Regions from separate parts of the Frateuria sp. sgz306004 genome, predicted to be linked through region 2. Evidence: predicted binding sites of a transcription regulator. Region 2 holds the regulator's gene; each other region holds the start of a gene.

Region 1 (5,714 bases), on a different contig from region 2:
CATTCACCGTCACCTTGGCAAAGGTGACGTAGTAAGGCGTGGGGTTGTGCGCCACCAGGGTCGCGCCGTTGCTACCGGCGGCGGCCTTGAACGTCACCTGGGACGGCGCCTTTTGCGGATCGCCCGCAAGGCTATCTGGACGATAGAACAGCTTCAGGCGCGAACGGATCGCCAGCTGCAGGTAATTCTTGCCCTGGAACTGCTCGCCGCTCGGCTTGGGCGGCACTTCGAGCACGTTGAGCCAAAACAGCGTTTCGCGATCCGCCGGCAGCGGCTGCTTACCCTGCGTAAACAGGATGCGCAGACTCTGCTCCTTGTGCGGCTCCATGCGAAACAGTGGGGGCGTGATGAGGAACGGCGTGTCCACCTTGTCGGGGGTGGAATGCTCGTCGCCGCTGTCCACCCAGGCCTCGATGAGGGCCGGCGTGGTGTTGTCATTGGTCAGTCGAACGGTGACCTCGCCGTCCTTCGCGGGAAAGATCACGCGGGTGCCGGCGATAATGACGTTGGCGCTGGCGCCGGCACTAGCCAGGCAATAGACCAGCAGCCCCGTGCCCAAGGCGCGGAAGAAGCGATTCATCGTGGAGATCCCGTTCGACGGCGAGAAAAACGCAGGAGAAGCCCACGGCCGGCGTGCCGGCCGTGGGGTACAGCGGTATTACGGGTACTGAATGGTGTAGTTCACCGTGCTGGCGACCGTACCGGCGCCCAGCGTGCCGCCGTTGTTGTAGTACTGAACGTAGTAGTTCAGCGTGGCGGCGTTGGAGGCGATGGTCGCCGTGGTGGTATTGGCCTGGGTCTGCAGGTTGATCACGCCCTGGCTGGCGTTCAGCAGCTGCAGGTCAACGCCGGTGGCGGTGCCACTGGCGTTGTTCAGGCGGCCAGCCACATTGATGGTCGAGCCCGGCTCGAAATAGGTCTTCACCACGCCGGTGCCCGAGCAGGCGCTCAGGTTGATGGCGAACGGGGTGGCGCCAGCCACGGTGCCCGTGCCGGTCAGCGCGCCGGTGCCCACGGTCGGCAGGGTCACGGTGAACGAGGCCGTGCCGGTGTTGCCGTTGGCGCTGGAGGCGATGGTGCAGGTGGAGGAGGTGATCTTGCCGTTGAACGTGATCGTGCCGTCGGTGGCCGAGGCCGCCTGCGGTGCCATCGAGGCGACGCCGAAAACGGCGGCCAGGGCGGCGGAAAGCAGAATCTTCTTCATACCGATGTCCTTTGAACGGGTTGGTTACAACTTGGTTTTGCGCTTCCGGACAACGGGCGGTGCCCCCCGTGTGCGCTGTTTGGCTTACTGGTCCGTGTCCCTCTCGGTCGGTTTCCAGATCGCTTGCCCCGCTTAAAGCAACCCGCGTGCCAACCCTGGGGGTGGGCGTTTCACCCATCCACATGTGGGGTTTTTCGGCAAGTCGTTAAGACGAGGTGACGATTTTTGGGAGCCGCATCGGGTCACCTGCTCGACCGAAAACGGCTCAATGTGCAAATTGTGTCACATTTTCGGAATGATCCTATTGTCGTTTTCCTACAGGTTTGCCGACCTCGGCCGATAGATTTCGCCCTTTTTTGTAAAGCATCCTTGACACTTCGCTGAGATCGGGCGTAGGCTTTGTCAAGTAAGCTTGACATTCGGCCGTCAGCGGTCGTGTCCACGCGGGGAGGGGTTCCCTTATGAATGTGTCGGATCGATCGGCTTCGCCGAGTCGTTGGTCGCCCATGCACACTTGGCCCGCCTGGGGGCGCTGGCTGGCCCTGGCCGGCTCGGTGGTGGTGATCGCCACCGGTTTTGGCCTGATGGTGGCTGGAGGGGTGGGGCTACGCCTGCTCGGTCTGGCCCTCTTTGGGCTGGCGGCACCGGTTACGGTGCATGCCGGGCGCGCCGTGCATCGCGAGCGCAGCCGACCTGTCGAGCACCGCTACGCCCGCGAGTTCATGCTGGCCATGTCGCTTTACATGGCCCTGATGCTGTTCGTGTGGCCGCTGCAGAAGACCATGGCGCCCGGGGCACTCAAGCTGGTGATCGCCTTGGCGCCGGCGCTGCCCATTGCCTGGGTTGTCGTCGCCACCATCCGCTACGTGTTGGGTGCGGATGAGCTGGAGCGGCGTCAGCATCTGGAGGCTCTCGCTGTGAGCGTGGCCATCGTGGGCGTGGTCAGCCTAGTGCTTGGCTTCCTATCCGCCGCCAAAGTGCTCGTGCTGGACAGCACGTTGGTACTGCTCATGGTTTATCCCGCGCTGTGCTTCACCTACGGGGTGACCCATTGCGTGATGGTCTGGCGTGCTCGCGCCGGATGAACAACAACGTCCGCGAGCTACGCAACGAACGTGGCTGGTCGCAGGCCGACCTGGCCGAGCGGTTGGATGTGTCGCGCCAGACGGTCAACGCCATCGAAACGGGCAAGTACGACCCAAGTTTGCCGCTGGCGTTCAAGATCGCGCGGCTCTTTGGCCTCTCCATCGAAGCCATCTTTGATCCGGACGGCGACGGCACTGCCATCGCCCGCTCGCAACCCAACGAAATAAACGGATAAGGCAGCTATGGCGATACAAGGACGAACCCTGTTGCGCATTGGCATTGTCGTGGTGGGTGTGGCGGCCCTGGGCTGGAACCACTACCAGCAGCGCCACGCCGCCACCAGCGAACCCGAGGACACGGCCGTTGCCGTGGCCGCGCAACATCCTGTGGAGCCGGTCAAGCCGCAAACCTGGCGACTGGGGTCACTCACACTCACGCCGTGCGAATTGAGCCAACCCAATAGCGGGCTTTCCACCGCCGCATGGTGCGCGCCTTTCGAGGTGCCAGAGAACCGCGACGATCCGCACAGCCGCAAGATCGGCCTCAAGCTCGCGGTGATCCGCAGCAGCGCCCAGGTCGCCAGCAAGGACATGTTGGTGTTGCTTGCGGGCGGTCCTGGCCAGGCGGCTACCGAATCATGGCCGGGTGTATCCGGCGCCCTGCAGCCGCTGTTGGGGCATCGCCATGTGGTGCTGCTGGATCAGCGCGGCACAGGCGGCTCCAACCCGCTCACCTGCAAGGACAGCGGCGAGGGTACCGAGGGTGCCTCGGACGACGAACTCAACGCCAGTGCGCAAAAGCAACGCTCGGAAGCCGAACGTTGCCTGCGCCAGCTCGATGGCAAGGCCGACCCGCGCTACTACACCACGACCATCGCCGCGCAGGATCTGGAAGACGTGCGCCGCGCGCTTGGCTCGCCCAGCTTCGACTTGGTGGGCGTGTCCTACGGCACGCGCATGGCCCAGCAGTACGCCATGCGTTTTCCACAGGCCGTGCGCAGCATGGTGCTCGACGGCGTGGTGCCCAACGAGCTGGCGCTGGGCGCGGACTTCGCGCGCAACCTCGACGACGCGCTCAAGGCGCAGTTTGCCCGTTGCAGCACCGATACCGAATGCCACAAGCGCTTCAGTGACCCGTACCAGACGCTTTATCAACTGCGTGATGCGCTGCGCGCCAACCCGCACAAAGTGAGCTTTCGCGACCCGCAAACCTATCAAAGCGTGCAGCGGGAGCTAAGTGAATTCTCGCTATCGAGTGTGGTGCGCATGTTCGCCTATTCGCCGATCACCGCCGCCTTGCTGCCGTTGTCCATTGACGCTGCCGCGCATGGCGATGTCGGGCCGTTGCTAGGCCAAGCCAAGCTGCTCAGTGGCGATCTTTCCGACACCATGAACGGCGGCATGCAGCTTTCGGTGATCTGCAGCGAGGATGCCGACCTGCTCGCGCCGCGCCCGGAGGACGCGCACACCATTCTGGGCACCCGCGTCATCGATTCCTTGATGGCGACCTGCGCGGTATGGCCCAAGGGCACGCGCCCGGCCGACTTCCATCAGCCGTTGTCGACGTCGCTGCCGGTGCTGCTGTTGTCCGGCCAATACGATCCGGTGACGCCGCCGCGCTATGGCGAGCAGGTTGCCGCGCATATGCCCAACGCGCGCCATCTGGTGCTCACGGGGCAGGGGCACAACGTGATCAACGCCGGCTGCGCGCCGGACCTGGTCAAGCATTTCATCGAGAAACTGGACCCCAAGAGCCTGGATGCCAAGTGCCTGGAGCGCCTGCAGCCCACGCCCATCTTCACCGACTTCAACGGAGCCGCGCCATGATCGAAGTGAGGGGCCTGCACAAGGCGTTCGGCGCGGTGAAAGCCGTGGATGGCGTGAGCTTTGCCGCCCGCGATGGCGAGATCACCGGCTTGCTTGGCCCAAACGGCGCCGGCAAAACCACCACGCTGCGCATGCTCTACACCCTGATGACGCCCGATCGCGGCCAGGTATTGGTGGACGGCATCGACGCCGCCGTCGATGCACAGGCGGTGCGCCGTGAGTTGGGCGTGCTGCCGGATGCACGTGGTTTGTACAAGCGTCTTACGGCACGCGAGAACATCGACTACTTCGGCCGCCTGCACGGTTTGCCCGAAGACATGCTGGCGATGAGGCGCGAAGCGTTGATCGGCGCGCTGGACATGGCCGACATCGGCGATCGCCGCACCGAAGGTTTTTCGCAAGGCCAGCGCGTGAAAACCGCCATCGCCCGCGCGCTCATCCATGACCCGCGCAACGTGATCCTCGACGAGCCCACCAACGGCCTGGATGTGATGGCCACGCGCGCACTGCGCCAGTTCATGCTGCACCTGAAGGCGGAGGGCCGCTGTGTGCTGTTCTCCAGCCACATCATGCAAGAGGTGGCGGCGCTGTGCGATCGCATCGTGGTGATCGCCCACGGTCGCGTGGTCGCGGACGAATCGCCCGAGGCGCTGCGCGAGCAGACCGGTGAGAGCAATCTGGAGGATGCCTTCGTGAAAATCATCGGTAGCGAAGAGGGGCTCGCCGCATGAACCAGCCGCAACACGCCGTCGTGCGCCGCACCCGCGCCTTTCTCACCGTGTTTCTCAAGGAGGTGCGTGAAAACCTGCGTGACCGCCGTACCTTGATGAGCGCGTTTCTCACCGGTCCGCTGCTGGGGCCGCTGATCCTGGTGATGATGCTCAACGTCACCCTCAATCGCGAGTTCGCCAAGGCCGAGCGGCCCTTGCCGGTGCCGGTGATCGGCGCCGAGCACGCGCCCAATTTTGTTGCGGCCCTCAAGGCCGGCGGCATCGTGCCGCTGCCCGGCATCGCCAATCCCGAACTGGCTGTGCGCAAGCAGGACAGCGACGTCGTGCTGCGCATCTCGCCCGACTACGCCACCGCGTGGCGCAAGGGCGAGGCCGTGCAGGTGGAGTTGATCTACGACTCCTCGCAGCGCGACGCCAAGGGTTCGGTGGATCGCGTCAGCCAGCTGGTGGAAACCTACGCACGTCAACAGGGTGCGATGCGCCTGGTGGCGCGTGGCTTGTCGCCCAGCACCGCATGGCCGGTCACCGTGGCCCAGCGCGACCAGGCCACTGCACAGGCGCGCGCGGCGCTGATGTTCTCCATCCTGCCGTACTTCTTCGTGCTCACCGTGTTCATGGGCGGCATGTACCTGTCGATGGACCTGACCGCTGGCGAGCGCGAGCGCCAATCGCTGGAGCCGCTGTTCGCCAATCCGGTGCCGCGCTGGAAGATCCTCGCCGGTAAGTTGGCAGCCATTTGCGTGTTCGCCGCGGCGAGCCTGCTGGTGACCTTGCTGGCTTTTGCGGTGGTGGGGCGATTCATTCCCACCGAAAAGCTCGGCATGGAGCTGGACCTGGGCTGGCGCTTCGGTAGCCACGTGTTTGTGC
Region 2 (5,714 bases):
GCCGATCAGCGAGGGACGGCGCGTGGTGGTCGCGGCCTGCTCCAATACGCGCGACTCGCCGCGCATGCCGGAAACCCAGCGCAGCGCCATGCGCTCGTGGACACCATCGTAGAGTTGTCGGGCGGTGAGCCGGTCCAAGCCATATCCTTTGCGCCGCTAGGAAAGGGCCTTCAGGCCCGGCGGCTACGGCGACATTGTGCCAGTTCGCACCGGCCGCTGCCTTGGATACGGAGAAATCCGGGGGAAAAGGCCCGCCCCGTGATGGGCGGGCCAGGAGGGGTCAGCCGTACTGGCGCTCTTCGCGCACGTCGCGCTGGTGCTTGTCGCTGATCTTCTCGCGGTGCTTGCGCAACTGCGCCACGAGCTTGTCGAACAGGACGTCGATGGAGACGTACATGTCGCTCTCGTTGGCCTCGGCATGGAAGGTGGAGCCGGTAACCGCCATCGTGCCTTCTGCGCGCTGCTGCAGTTTGTTCACCGAAAGCACGATGTTAAGGCTGAGGATGCGGTCGTCGAGGCGGGATAAGCGGTCGAGTCGACTGTTCACGTGGTCGCGAAGGGCCGGAGTGACTTCAATCTGCTGACCGCTGAGCTGAACTTGCATGTTGCGCCTCCTTTGGTACATGCCGCGGACGCGGCTGGGGTCGATGCGCCAGTCACCGGTGTCGTGGCCGACACACCTTTTGAAGCTAAGGGGATGTTCCGATGGGTTCTCCGGCCTCCTCACCAAGTCGGGATAGTCACTATGCGCCAGTCTCGCGGGTTTCGCGTTATGCAGACCTTCACGCGTTGGCCATGACAGGTTTCCCTTCGGATCGACTCACTTACGAATATGGAGACGACTTTCGCATCGCCAAGTTCCCGGGACGTTTTGCCGCGGTCGGCGTAAGCAGGCTCAGCCGGCGCGCTGCCGTTCGCTGGAGCTGGGGATGCGCATGGCTTCACGGTACTTCGCCACCGTGCGGCGGGCAACCTGAATACCCTTGCGGTGAAGTTCTTCGGCGATGGCCTGATCCGATAGCGGTTTGCGCGGGTCTTCCGCATCCACCAGCTTGCGTAGCATGGCCTGGATGGCGGTGGCCGAGGCGCTGCCTCCATCTTCGGTGGACACGCCGCTGGAGAAGAAATGCTTGAGCTCGAAAGTGCCACGTGGCGTGTGGATGTACTTGCGAGTAGTTACACGTGAAATTGTCGACTCGTGCATGCCCACCTCCTCGGCCACTTCGCGCAGCACCAGCGGGTGCATCGCTTCGGGGCCGTAGTCGAGGAAGGCGCTCTGGCGCCGCACGATGGCCTCGGCCACCTTGAGCAGCGTCTCGGCGCGGGATTCCAAGCTCTTGATCAGCCAGCGGGCCTCCTGCAATTGGCCGCGCATCCAACTGGCATCGCTGCCGCGGGCCTGGGCGATCAGGCCGCAATAGTGCTGGTTGAGGCCCAGGCGGGGCTGGCAGTCGGGGTTGAGGCTGACGCGCCAGCGGCCACCGTCCTTGCGGGCATACACGTCGGGCGCCACGTATTCCACGGGCGTGACGTCCAGCGCCGCACCGGGGCGCGGGTCGAGGCTGCGGATCAGCACGGCAGCGGCGGCGGTGTCGTCCTCGCTCGCCTTAAGCTTGCGCGCCAGGCGCGTAATGTCGTTGCGGGCGAGAAGTTCGAGTTCGGTATCGACGATGCGCAGCGCCAGTTCGCGCTGCGGAAAGTCAGGATCGAATTGCTCCAGTTGCACGCGCAGGCAATCGCGCAGGTCGATGCTGGCAATGCCGGTGGGGTCGAAGCGCTGCAGTAAACGCCGCACGTGCTCCACTTCGGCCGCGCTCGCCTTCGCATCCGAGGGCACGGCCGCGAGCAGCGATTCCATGCTTTCGGTGAGATAGCCATCGGGATTGAGCGCGTCGATGAGCACGGTGGCGATGGTGCGCTCGCGCACGCTCATGTGCGAGAGATTGAGCTGCCACAGCAGGTGCTCCTGCAACGTTTCCGGTGCGGCACTCTGTGGTTCGAAGCCGTCGTCGTCGCCACTGCCGTTGCGCGATGCGCCACTACCGACGGAAAAGTCGATGGGGTCTTCGCCGGCTCCATCGCCGTCGCTCCACTCGGGGGCGTCGCTATCGTCGACGGTGTCGTTGCTGGAGGTGCTGCTGGTGTTGCTGGCGGGGATGTCGAGGGTCTCGCGCTCGTCCGCGTCGGCGCTCTCCGGGTTGTCCTCGGAGAACTCCAGCAATGGATTGCTTTCGGCCATCTGGCGCAGTTCCGCCTCCAGCTCCAGCTGCGACAACTGCAGCAAGCGGATGGCCTGCTGCAACTGTGGCGTCAGCGTGAGCTGCTGATTGAGTCGAAACTGCAGTCCGGGTTTCATGCCAGTCAAATCAAATATGTAGGCAAGGTCATCGTAACCCCTTGCTGGTTCGAGCGGCCATAGCGCCGTTCGCAGATTGATGTATCCCGTACGGCGGATACTCCTACGCCAGTATGCGACCCAATAGCCCATCCGGGCAGTCGGCTGCGACATATGGAGTGCGCCCACCTTGCGCGAAGCTGGCGGGTGCGCGGTGTCGGCTTACAGGGCTTACAGACGGAACTCGCGCCCCAGGTAGACCTCTCGTACCTTCTCGTCGGCAAGGATGTGCGCCGGGGTGCCACGCGACAGCACTTCGCCATCGTTGAGGATATAGGCGCGGTCGCAGATACCAAGGGTTTCGCGCACGTTGTGATCGGTGATCAGCACGCCGATGCCGCGCTCCTTGAGGTGGCGCACGATGCGCTGGATTTCGCCGACCGAGATCGGGTCCACGCCGGCGAACGGTTCGTCCAGAAGCATGTAGCGGGGGTGAGCCGCCAGGGCGCGGGCGATTTCCACGCGGCGACGCTCGCCACCGGAAAGGCTGATGCCTTTCTGGTCGGCAATGTGCGCAATCTTCAGTTCGTCCAGCAGGCTCTCAAGCTCGTTGGCGCGGCGCTTCTCGTCCCAGCCTTCGCGCAGCTCCAGCACCGCCATGATGTTGTCGGCCACGCTCAGGCGGCGGAACACCGACGCCTCCTGCGGCAGGTAGCCAATGCCGAGCTTGGCGCGTTGATGCATGGGCAGGCCGGTGATGTCCTGCTTGTCCAGCTTGATCACGCCGGCGTCGGCCTCGATCAGGCCCACCACCATGTAGAAGCAGGTGGTCTTGCCGGCGCCGTTGGGGCCGAGCAGTCCCACTACTTCGCCCTCGCGGATGGAGAAGGCGAAGTCGCGCACGACCTGGCGCGACTTGAAGCTTTTTTGCAGCCCTTCAGCGGAAAGCATCGATCAATGGCCCTCGGCCGGCTTGGTGGCGGGCTGTTGCGGTGCCGGTTTGGCCGGCGTGGCGGCCGGGGTGCCGGGCTTCTGCTTGGGCAGGATGGTGCCGTGCACCAGGCCGTCGCCACCCGCCTCGCCGGTGATCAGCGCGGTCTGGGTGTTGTAGGTGAGCTTGTCGCCATGGAACTCGCCGCGACCCTGCTGGCGCACCACGGCGTTGCCGGTGAGCACGGCAATGCCGTTGATGTTGTCGTAGTCGAGCTGGGCGGCGTCGCCCTGCATCAGGTTGCCAGCGTCGTCGATCTGTTCGATGTGCGCCGGCTTGCCGGTCACCACCGCGCGCGATACCTGGGTGTCGCCATCGAGGTAGAGCTTGGCGACTTCGCCGGTTAGCTTCATGGTGCCCTGAGTGGCGATCACGTTGCCGGTGAGGGTGGTGATGGTGTTGGGCGCGTTGAAGCCGTCCATGGACTTGGACGAGAAGTTCATCGGCTGGTTGCGGTCATCCTGCTTGGCCAGCGCCGGCTGCAGGGTGAGCAGCCCCAGGCACAGCAGCCCGAGGTGCAGCTTGGGACTTTTTAGGGCGCGGCGGAAACGAGCCGGTGACTTCATCGAGCAGCTCCAGATGATTGGTATTGAGGTTGGCGCGCATGCCTACCCCGTTAAGTGTACGTGCGCCTTGCTTCATGTGCGCTGGGGCGTCGGTGACCATGCGGTTTTCCTTGGGCCAGGAGGTCACCTCGGAGGTGTGCAGCTCGGCCGCATCGGTGTCACCGAAAGCGTCACGGTGCATGTACACCGGCCCCTGCAGTTTGAGCAGGGTACCGCTCTTGTCCACCCAGGCGTACAGCGAGTCGCCGCGCCACGGGGGTATGCCTTCCTCGTTGGAGGGCAGTTCGAACTTGGGCGTGTTGATGTACAGCGATTCGTCGTTCTCGCGGCGCTCCAGGTGCGGGGCGACCATGCTGAAACTGGGCAGGCCGTCCACGCCGTAGGACCACAGGCGGAAGTTGGTCAGCGTGTAGCCCGAACGTGGTGGACCCACAAAATCACTCACCTTGGGGGCCGGCGCCAGCCACCAATACAGCATTTGGGCGCTGCCCGTGGCCAGGCCGACCAGCACGATCGCTACCGGGATGCCCCGGTCGCGCAGATAGGAGCGCAGACTCACAGCCAGCGCTCCCGCTCGGCGGTCGAGCGGCCTTGGGCGTGCAGGATCAGGTCGGCGATTTCCCGCGCCGCGCCGAGGCCGCCGCCCAGCCGGGTCTGCCAATGCGCCTGTTCCTTGACCCACGGGTGGGCATTGGCCACCGCGATGGCCAGGCCAGCCATGCGCATGGGGCGGATGTCGGGCAGATCGTCACCCACGAAGGCCACCTGCTCGGGGGATAGCGCGAGGGCGTCGATCAGTTGCTCCAGGCAGGCGCGCTTGTCGCCCTGGCCTTGGTACACGTGGGCAATGTCCAGCTCCTCCGCACGCAGCGCCACCGGGTGGCTGATGCGCGCGGACATGATGGCGATCTGCACGCCATTGGCCATGAGCAGTTTCAGGCCCAGCCCGTCGTGCACATGGAACACCTTGGTCTCGTGGCCGTCTTCGGCGTACCACAGGCGACCGTCGGTGAGGGTGCCGTCCACGTCGAACACGACGAGACGGATCTTGGCGGCACGGGCGATTACGTCAGTGGGGATATCAGCCAGATACATGGATGCGGTCGGCAAGGGGGCGAGGGGGCGATACCGTCCAACGCCGGGACGGCGGGATGGTGCACGCGGTCAGTGATAGCAGCCGAGCCTTTCGATCAGACCACACGGGCGCGGAGCAGATCGTGAATGTTCAGCGCACCCACCACCTGTTGCTGGTCGTTGACCACCAGCAGGGCGTGGATCTGGTGTTTTTCCATCAATTGCGCGGCTTCGATGGCGAGCTTGTCGGCGCCGATGGTCTTGGGGCCGCGGGTCATGAGTTCGGCCACGCTGGCGCCGCGTAGGTCCACGCCGTCGTCGTCCAGGGCGCGGCGCAGGTCGCCATCGGTGAACACGCCCAGCAGGCGACGGTCCGCATCGATCACCGCGGTCATGCCCAGGTGCTTGCGGGTCATTTCCATCAGCGCCTGGGTAAGCGTGGCGTTGGGCGGCACGGTCGGGATGCCTTCGCCGGTGTGCATGACGTCGCTGATGTGCAGCAGCAGGCGGCGGCCCAGGCTGCCGGCCGGATGCGAACGGGCGAAGTCCTCGGAGGTGAAGCCGCGTGCTTCCAGCAGGGCGATGGCCAGGGCGTCGCCCATCACCAGCGCCGCGGTGGTGCTGGCGGTCGGCGCCAGGCCCAGCGGGCAGGCCTCGGCGGCGATGCTGGCGTCCAGGTGCACCTCGGCCTGATCAGCCAGCGAGGAGTGCGCATTGCCGGTAATGGCGATGAGCGGAATACCCTGGC
Region 3 (5,714 bases), on a different contig from region 2:
AGCCAGCAGGCCAAGCAACCCGAGAACGACCGCCAACGCGATGCGCGGAGCGCGTGCGTAGCGGCGCGCGGCGGGTGCGGATGCCTCCAGCACTTGTGGCGATTCGCACAGCTGGTAGCCGCGTCCACGCACCGAACGGATGTAGCGCGGCGCGCGGCCATCGTCACCCAGCGACTGGCGCAGTAGTTTCACGCGCTGGGTGACGGTTTCCTCATTGACCACCGCTGGCGCCCAAACCTGGGCCATCAACGTGTCGAAATCCACCACGGCGTTGCCATGGCGCAGCAGGCAGGCGAGCAGCTGAAAGCTCAGGCCCTGCACATCCAGCGCAACGCCATCGCGGGTCACGCGCTGGCGTGCCAGGTCGATCTGCAGATCCAGCAGTCGATAGTGTTGCGGAAGATCCATCCCTTACTCGCCGGTGGCTGGGCGGCGACTATGGTTTCACGGATCGACGTGGCGCGCTCAGCCGCCCGAGGGCAGCCACAGCAGCAGCGCAACACCCAGCACGATGCGGTAGATCGCGAACGGGGTGAAGCGGTGGCTGCGGATATAGCCGAGCAGCCATTTCACTGCCACGAAGGCCACGATGGCCGACACCACGAAGCCCACGCCGAAGGCGGTCCAGTCTTCGTGTACGCCGCCTTCCTTCACTACCTTCAGCAATTCGTAGGCGGTGGCGGCATACATGGTGGGAATGCCCACCAGGAACGCGAACTCCGTTGCGGCCGCGCGGTTGCTGGTGCCGGCCAGCATGGCGGTAAAGATGGTGGCTGCCGAGCGCGAGGTGCCGGGGAAAATGCCCGCCACCATCTGCGCGAAGCCCACCAGGATCGCCACGCGCCAGGTCACCGTGCTGCGGTCGGGCTGCTTGGCGGCCAGCCGTTCGGCCGCCAGCATCCACACGCCGCCGATCACCAGCGCCCAGGCCACCGGCGTTACCGCTTCGGGCAGCTTGAAGCCGAGCTTCACCGCGATGAAGCCGAGCACCGCCGTGATCAGGAAGGCCACGGTGAGCTTGGCAAGGTAGTCGCGATTGGCTGGGTCACGCCACTGCGTGAGCAACTGCCAGATGCGGTTCCAGTAGATGAAGGTGACGGCCAGGATCGCGCCGGCCTGGATGCCCACGTTGAACAGGTCCGAACGCTCGCCCAGGCCGAACTTCTCGGCGATCAGCAGGTGTCCCGTGCTGGAGATGGGCAGGAACTCGGTAATGCCCTCGATGATGCCGAGCAGGATGACGTTGATCAGGTCGCTCACGAAAACTCCGTAGAAAGAGGGGCCGGATGCCGCAAAGCGCCATAGCTTAAGGGAACTGCGTGGCGGGTTTGCTTTCGCGTTGCCGCCTGCCCGCGCCGCGCCACTTGGTGGGCCCGGTGCTGCCCGATTACTCTCTGCGCCTTCATCGAGCGCCCGCAGGATGCTGCGGCGCGCGGCCACCCCGTCAGGCGAGTCTTGCATGTCCTTCACGCCACCGCGGCGCAGCCGCTCCGCTTTCCTCGTCCTGCTGCCCGTGTTGTTGGGTGTGCTGGCGTTTGCGCTGGTGACCGGCGGCCCCATGCTGGCGCCCGGCAATGTGCGCTGGTTGCAGCACCAGGATCTTGCGCAGAGCTACCTGGGCTGGGCGTTCTATCGCCACGATCCATGGAGCTGGCCGTGGGGCGCCAATCCCTCGTACGGGCTGGAGATCCATTCGTCGGTGTACTACTCCGACTCCATTCCGCTGCTGGCGATGCTGCTCAAGCCGTTGTCGGCGCTGTTGCCCGAACCGTTCCAGTATTTCGGCCTGTGGGTGCTGCTGTGTTTCGTGCTGCAGGCGCTGTTCGCCTGGCGGGTGCTGTCGCTGGCTAGCGACAGCGTGGCGGCGCGCTTGCTGGGTTGCGTGTTCTTTGTGCTGGCGCCGCCCATGTTGATACGCCTGGGCGGCCACATGGCGCTGTTCGGGCAGTGGACCTTGCTGGCGGGCCTGTGGCTGTACCTGCGCCCCTCGTCGCGCCCACGCGGTGCATGGACCGTGCTGGTGGCAGTCACCATGCTGATCCACGCCTACCTGTTCCTCATGGTGACCTTGCTGTGGCTGGCGGACCTGCTCCGCCGCACGCTGGCCGATCGCGCGGCGGGTGAGCGCTCGTGGCTGCGGCTGTTGATGCGTGGCATACCGGAAGGCGCGCAGGTGGTGCTGGTCACCGCACTGGTGGCCTGGGCGGCGGGCTTCTTCCTGGTGCCGGGCGGCGGGCAGGCGGCCAGCGGTTTCGGCTACTACAAGATGAACCTGCTGGCGCCGATCAATGGCGGCGGCTGGTCCTGGTTCGGCTTGAACGCCGCGCAGGCGGCCGGCGAGTACGAAGGCTTCAACTACCTGGGGCTGGGCGGGCTGCTGGCGTGCGCCATGGCGTTGCTGCTGCAGTTCGTCGCGCATCGCCGCCACGCATCGTCGCCGCGCGTGGCACCCCTGGTGCTGGTGGCGCTGCTGCTCACCGTGGCGGCCATCACCCAGCATGTCGGCGTGGGTGCATGGCAGGGCCAGCTTGGGTTGCCGGGCTGGCTGGAGCGCAAGCTGTCGCACGCTTCCATCCAGTCCACCGGACGCCTGTTCTGGGTGGCGTACTACGGGCTGCTGGTGTGGTCGTTCTTCACGCTGGCGCGGGTGTTGTCCGCGCGGGCCCTGGTACTGGCGCTGGCGGCGCTGGTAGCCATCCAGCTGGTGGACCTGCGCCCCGGCCTGACCCAGCTGCACCACACCCTGGTGCAGCGCGCCCAGCAGGACGACGCCCCGCACCTGCGCGGCCCGTTCTGGGAGGCCGCCGGCCAACGCTATACGCAGCTGCGCCTGGTGCCGACCCGGGTGCTGGCGCCCGGCTGGGAAGTGCTGGCCGGCTACGCGCTGGAGCACCGCATGGGCACCGACGCCGTGCAGGTGGCCAGGGTCAACTGGCGCTTGTTCGCCCGCCTGAGCGAGCAGCAACAGCAACGGATCGCCCGCGGCACGCCTGAGCCGCAGACGCTCTATATTCTCGAAGGTCCCGCCGTGGCGGCGGCGATCCAGGCGGCCCGACCGCAGGATGCGCTGTTCCGCCTCGATGGCTGGAACGTGCTGGCGCCGGATTGGAACCAGCCGTTGCCTGCGGGGGCAGTCGACCTGAAGGCGCCCCACTGACCGGTGCGCCCGGTGTGCGCCAATATGAGGCTATGAGCGGGGTCTCATTGCTCCAAATTGGTGCACTTGGTTTCGCGACACCGATGCAATCTGTAACTAAGTGTTTGATTTAATGCGTTCTGGCGGGTTGGCATGGCCTTTGCCAATCCACGTTGCATTTACCCCTTCCATCCGTCGAGGTTGTCCATGTCGTCCGCCGTCCAGAAAGTGCTCGATCTGATCCAGGAACACGAGGTCGAGTTCGTCGACTTCCGTTTCGCCGACATGCTCGGCAAGCACCATCACGTCTCGTTCCCGGCCCACGCCATCGACGAGAGCACCTTCGAAGACGGCAAGATGTTCGACGGCTCCTCGATCGCCGGCTGGAAGGGCATCAACGAGTCCGACATGATCCTGATGCCGGACCCGGACACCGCCTACATCGACCCGTTCAGCGCGCACACGCAGATGATCCTGCACTGCGACGTGCTCGAGCCGTCCACCATGCAGGCCTACGGCCGCGACCCGCGCTCCATCGCCAAGCGCGGTGAGGCGTTCCTCAAGTCCACCGGCATCGCCGACACCGCCTTCTTTGGTCCGGAGCCGGAATTCTTCATCTTCGATTCCGTGCGCTGGCAGAACGACATGGGCCGCGTGTTCTACGAAATCGGCTCCGAAGAAGCCGCATGGTCCTCGCGCTACAAGTACGAAGACAACAACACCGGTCACCGTCCGGGTGTGAAGGGCGGCTACTTCCCCGTCAGCCCGGTCGACTCGCTGGGCGACCTGCGCGCGGACATGTGCAAGGTGCTGGAGTCGCTGGGCCAGGTCGTTGAAGTGCATCACCACGAAGTGGCGAATGCCGGCCAGTGCGAGATCGGCGTGAAGTTCAACACGCTGGTGAAGAAGGCCGACGAACTGATGACCATGAAGTATGTCATCAAGAACGTCGCCCACCAGAACGGCAAGACCGTCACCTTCATGCCCAAGCCCATCGTGGGCGACAACGGCAGCGGCATGCACGTGCACCAGTCGCTGAGCAAGGACGGCAGCAACCTGTTCGCCGGCGACCTGTACGGCGGCCTGTCGCAGACCGCGCTGTGGTACATCGGCGGCATCTTCAAGCACGCCAAGGCCATCAACGCCTTCGCCAACTCCACCACCAACAGCTACAAGCGCCTGGTGCCGGGCTTCGAAGCCCCGGTGATGCTGGCCTACTCGGCCCGCAACCGCTCGGCCAGCTGCCGCATTCCGTACGTGTCCAGCCCGAAGGGTCGCCGCATCGAAGTGCGCTTCCCCGATCCGATGAACTCCGGCTACCTGGTGTTCACCGCCCTGATGATGGCCGGCCTGGACGGCATCATCAACAAGATCGACCCGGGTGCGCCGGCCGACAAGGATCTGTACGACCTGCCGCCGGAAGAAGAGAAGAACATTCCGCAGGTGTGCGCCAGCCTCGACGAAGCGCTCAACGCGCTCGACAAGGATCGCGAGTTCCTCAAGGCCGGCGGCGTGTTCACCGACGACTTCATCGATGCCTACATCGAGCTGAAGATGAAGGAAGTCACCGCCTACCGCGCCAGCACCCATCCGCTGGAATTCCAGATGTACTACGCGCTCTGATCGCGTAGCCCAACACGGGGTAGAGGGGACAACGGGCGCTTCGGCGCCCGTTGTTTTTTTTCCTGCAAGATGGCCGTGTGTGGCCATAACGACAGGCATAAAAAAGCGCGCGACACCGAGAGGTGCCGCGCGCTCGATGCGTCCTGCTTAGCGCAGCTCCACCACCACCAGGCCCTGCGGCGGGATGTCGATGCTGAGCTTGCCGTTCTGCAGCGTCGCGGTTTCCGACGGGGCCATCTTGCCCGCGTCGCGCAGCTGCACGATCTGCTCGCGGCTCGGCCAGGCGGGGCGGCCCATCTGGTCGAAGGTGGCGACCACGTTGCCGTGGGTCTGGTCCAGGCGCCACACGGTGGCCTGGGCGCTGGCGGTGAGGTGCTTCACGTCCACCTCGAAGTGCTTGGTGTTGCCCTTGGGTTCGCCCACCGTGTAGCTGGCGGTGTCGCCCACAGGCGCGGCGTAGTTCCACAGCGCCAGCACCACGGTGCCGTCGGCGCGGCGCGTGGCGAGTGCGCTGTCGGACTTCAGTGGCAGCTGTTCGTCACCGAGCTTGTGCAGCATGGCGAAGGCGTTGAAGGCCGGCTTGGGGATGCGATCGGCCGCGATCAGGCCGAAACCGCCGTAGAACGGCGTCTTCACCACGCCCTGTTCCTCGAACACGTCGGAGAACGACCAGTAGCTCATCATGTCCACCTTGCCCGCGCACTGGCGGATGGTGTTGGCCATCCACGGGCCCATGAACACGGTGTCGGTGACGTTGGGCAGGTTGGCGTACGAGGCGTTGTACTCGCTGAAGATCAACGGCAGCTTGGGGAACGGCGAGGCGGCGATTTCCTTGTGCACCTTGTCCACCGAGCGGCACACCATGTCGGCGCGCGAGATGTTCTCGCTGGTGTGGAACACGTTCTGCGCGGTGTCGTCGCCGTACACGTGGCTGCTGACGAAATCGATCGGCGCT

Evidence for each region. Region 2 encodes sigma-54, which starts transcription at its own class of promoters, with help from an activator protein. Its sites were predicted from a motif close to TGGCACGNGCNTTGC; they were not measured.
Region 1: the regulator sigma-54 is predicted to act here: its motif matches at 1,342-1,356, upstream of AC3G2C_RS14260 (fimbrial protein).
Region 3: the regulator sigma-54 is predicted to act here: its motif matches at 3,286-3,300, upstream of glnA (type I glutamate--ammonia ligase).

Annotation. Positions count from the first base shown of each region.
Region 1 covers NZ_JBYLFE010000006.1:111,747-117,460, reverse strand. The annotation lists gene AC3G2C_RS14265 (fimbrial biogenesis chaperone) at 1-580, opposite strand, end outside; gene AC3G2C_RS14260 (fimbrial protein) at 659-1,204, opposite strand; gene AC3G2C_RS14255 (hypothetical protein) at 1,711-2,289, shown strand; gene AC3G2C_RS14250 (helix-turn-helix transcriptional regulator) at 2,286-2,525, shown strand; gene AC3G2C_RS14245 (alpha/beta hydrolase) at 2,533-4,116, shown strand; gene AC3G2C_RS14240 (ABC transporter ATP-binding protein) at 4,113-4,847, shown strand; gene AC3G2C_RS14235 (ABC transporter permease) at 4,844-5,714, shown strand, end outside.
Region 2 covers NZ_JBYLFE010000008.1:140,199-145,912, reverse strand. The annotation lists gene hprK (HPr(Ser) kinase/phosphatase) at 1-138, opposite strand, end outside; gene hpf (ribosome hibernation-promoting factor, HPF/YfiA family) at 281-604, opposite strand; gene AC3G2C_RS17330 (RNA polymerase factor sigma-54) at 896-2,356, opposite strand; gene lptB (LPS export ABC transporter ATP-binding protein) at 2,567-3,286, opposite strand; gene lptA (lipopolysaccharide transport periplasmic protein LptA) at 3,290-3,769, opposite strand; gene lptC (LPS export ABC transporter periplasmic protein LptC) at 3,783-4,451, opposite strand; gene AC3G2C_RS17310 (KdsC family phosphatase) at 4,448-4,987, opposite strand; gene AC3G2C_RS17305 (KpsF/GutQ family sugar-phosphate isomerase) at 5,083-5,714, opposite strand, start outside.
Region 3 covers NZ_JBYLFE010000007.1:5,559-11,272, reverse strand. The annotation lists gene AC3G2C_RS15260 (winged helix-turn-helix domain-containing protein) at 1-408, opposite strand, end outside; gene AC3G2C_RS15255 (undecaprenyl-diphosphate phosphatase) at 466-1,260, opposite strand; gene AC3G2C_RS15250 (DUF6311 domain-containing protein) at 1,460-3,157, shown strand; gene glnA (type I glutamate--ammonia ligase) at 3,344-4,759, shown strand; gene AC3G2C_RS15240 (GH39 family glycosyl hydrolase) at 4,907-5,714, opposite strand, start outside.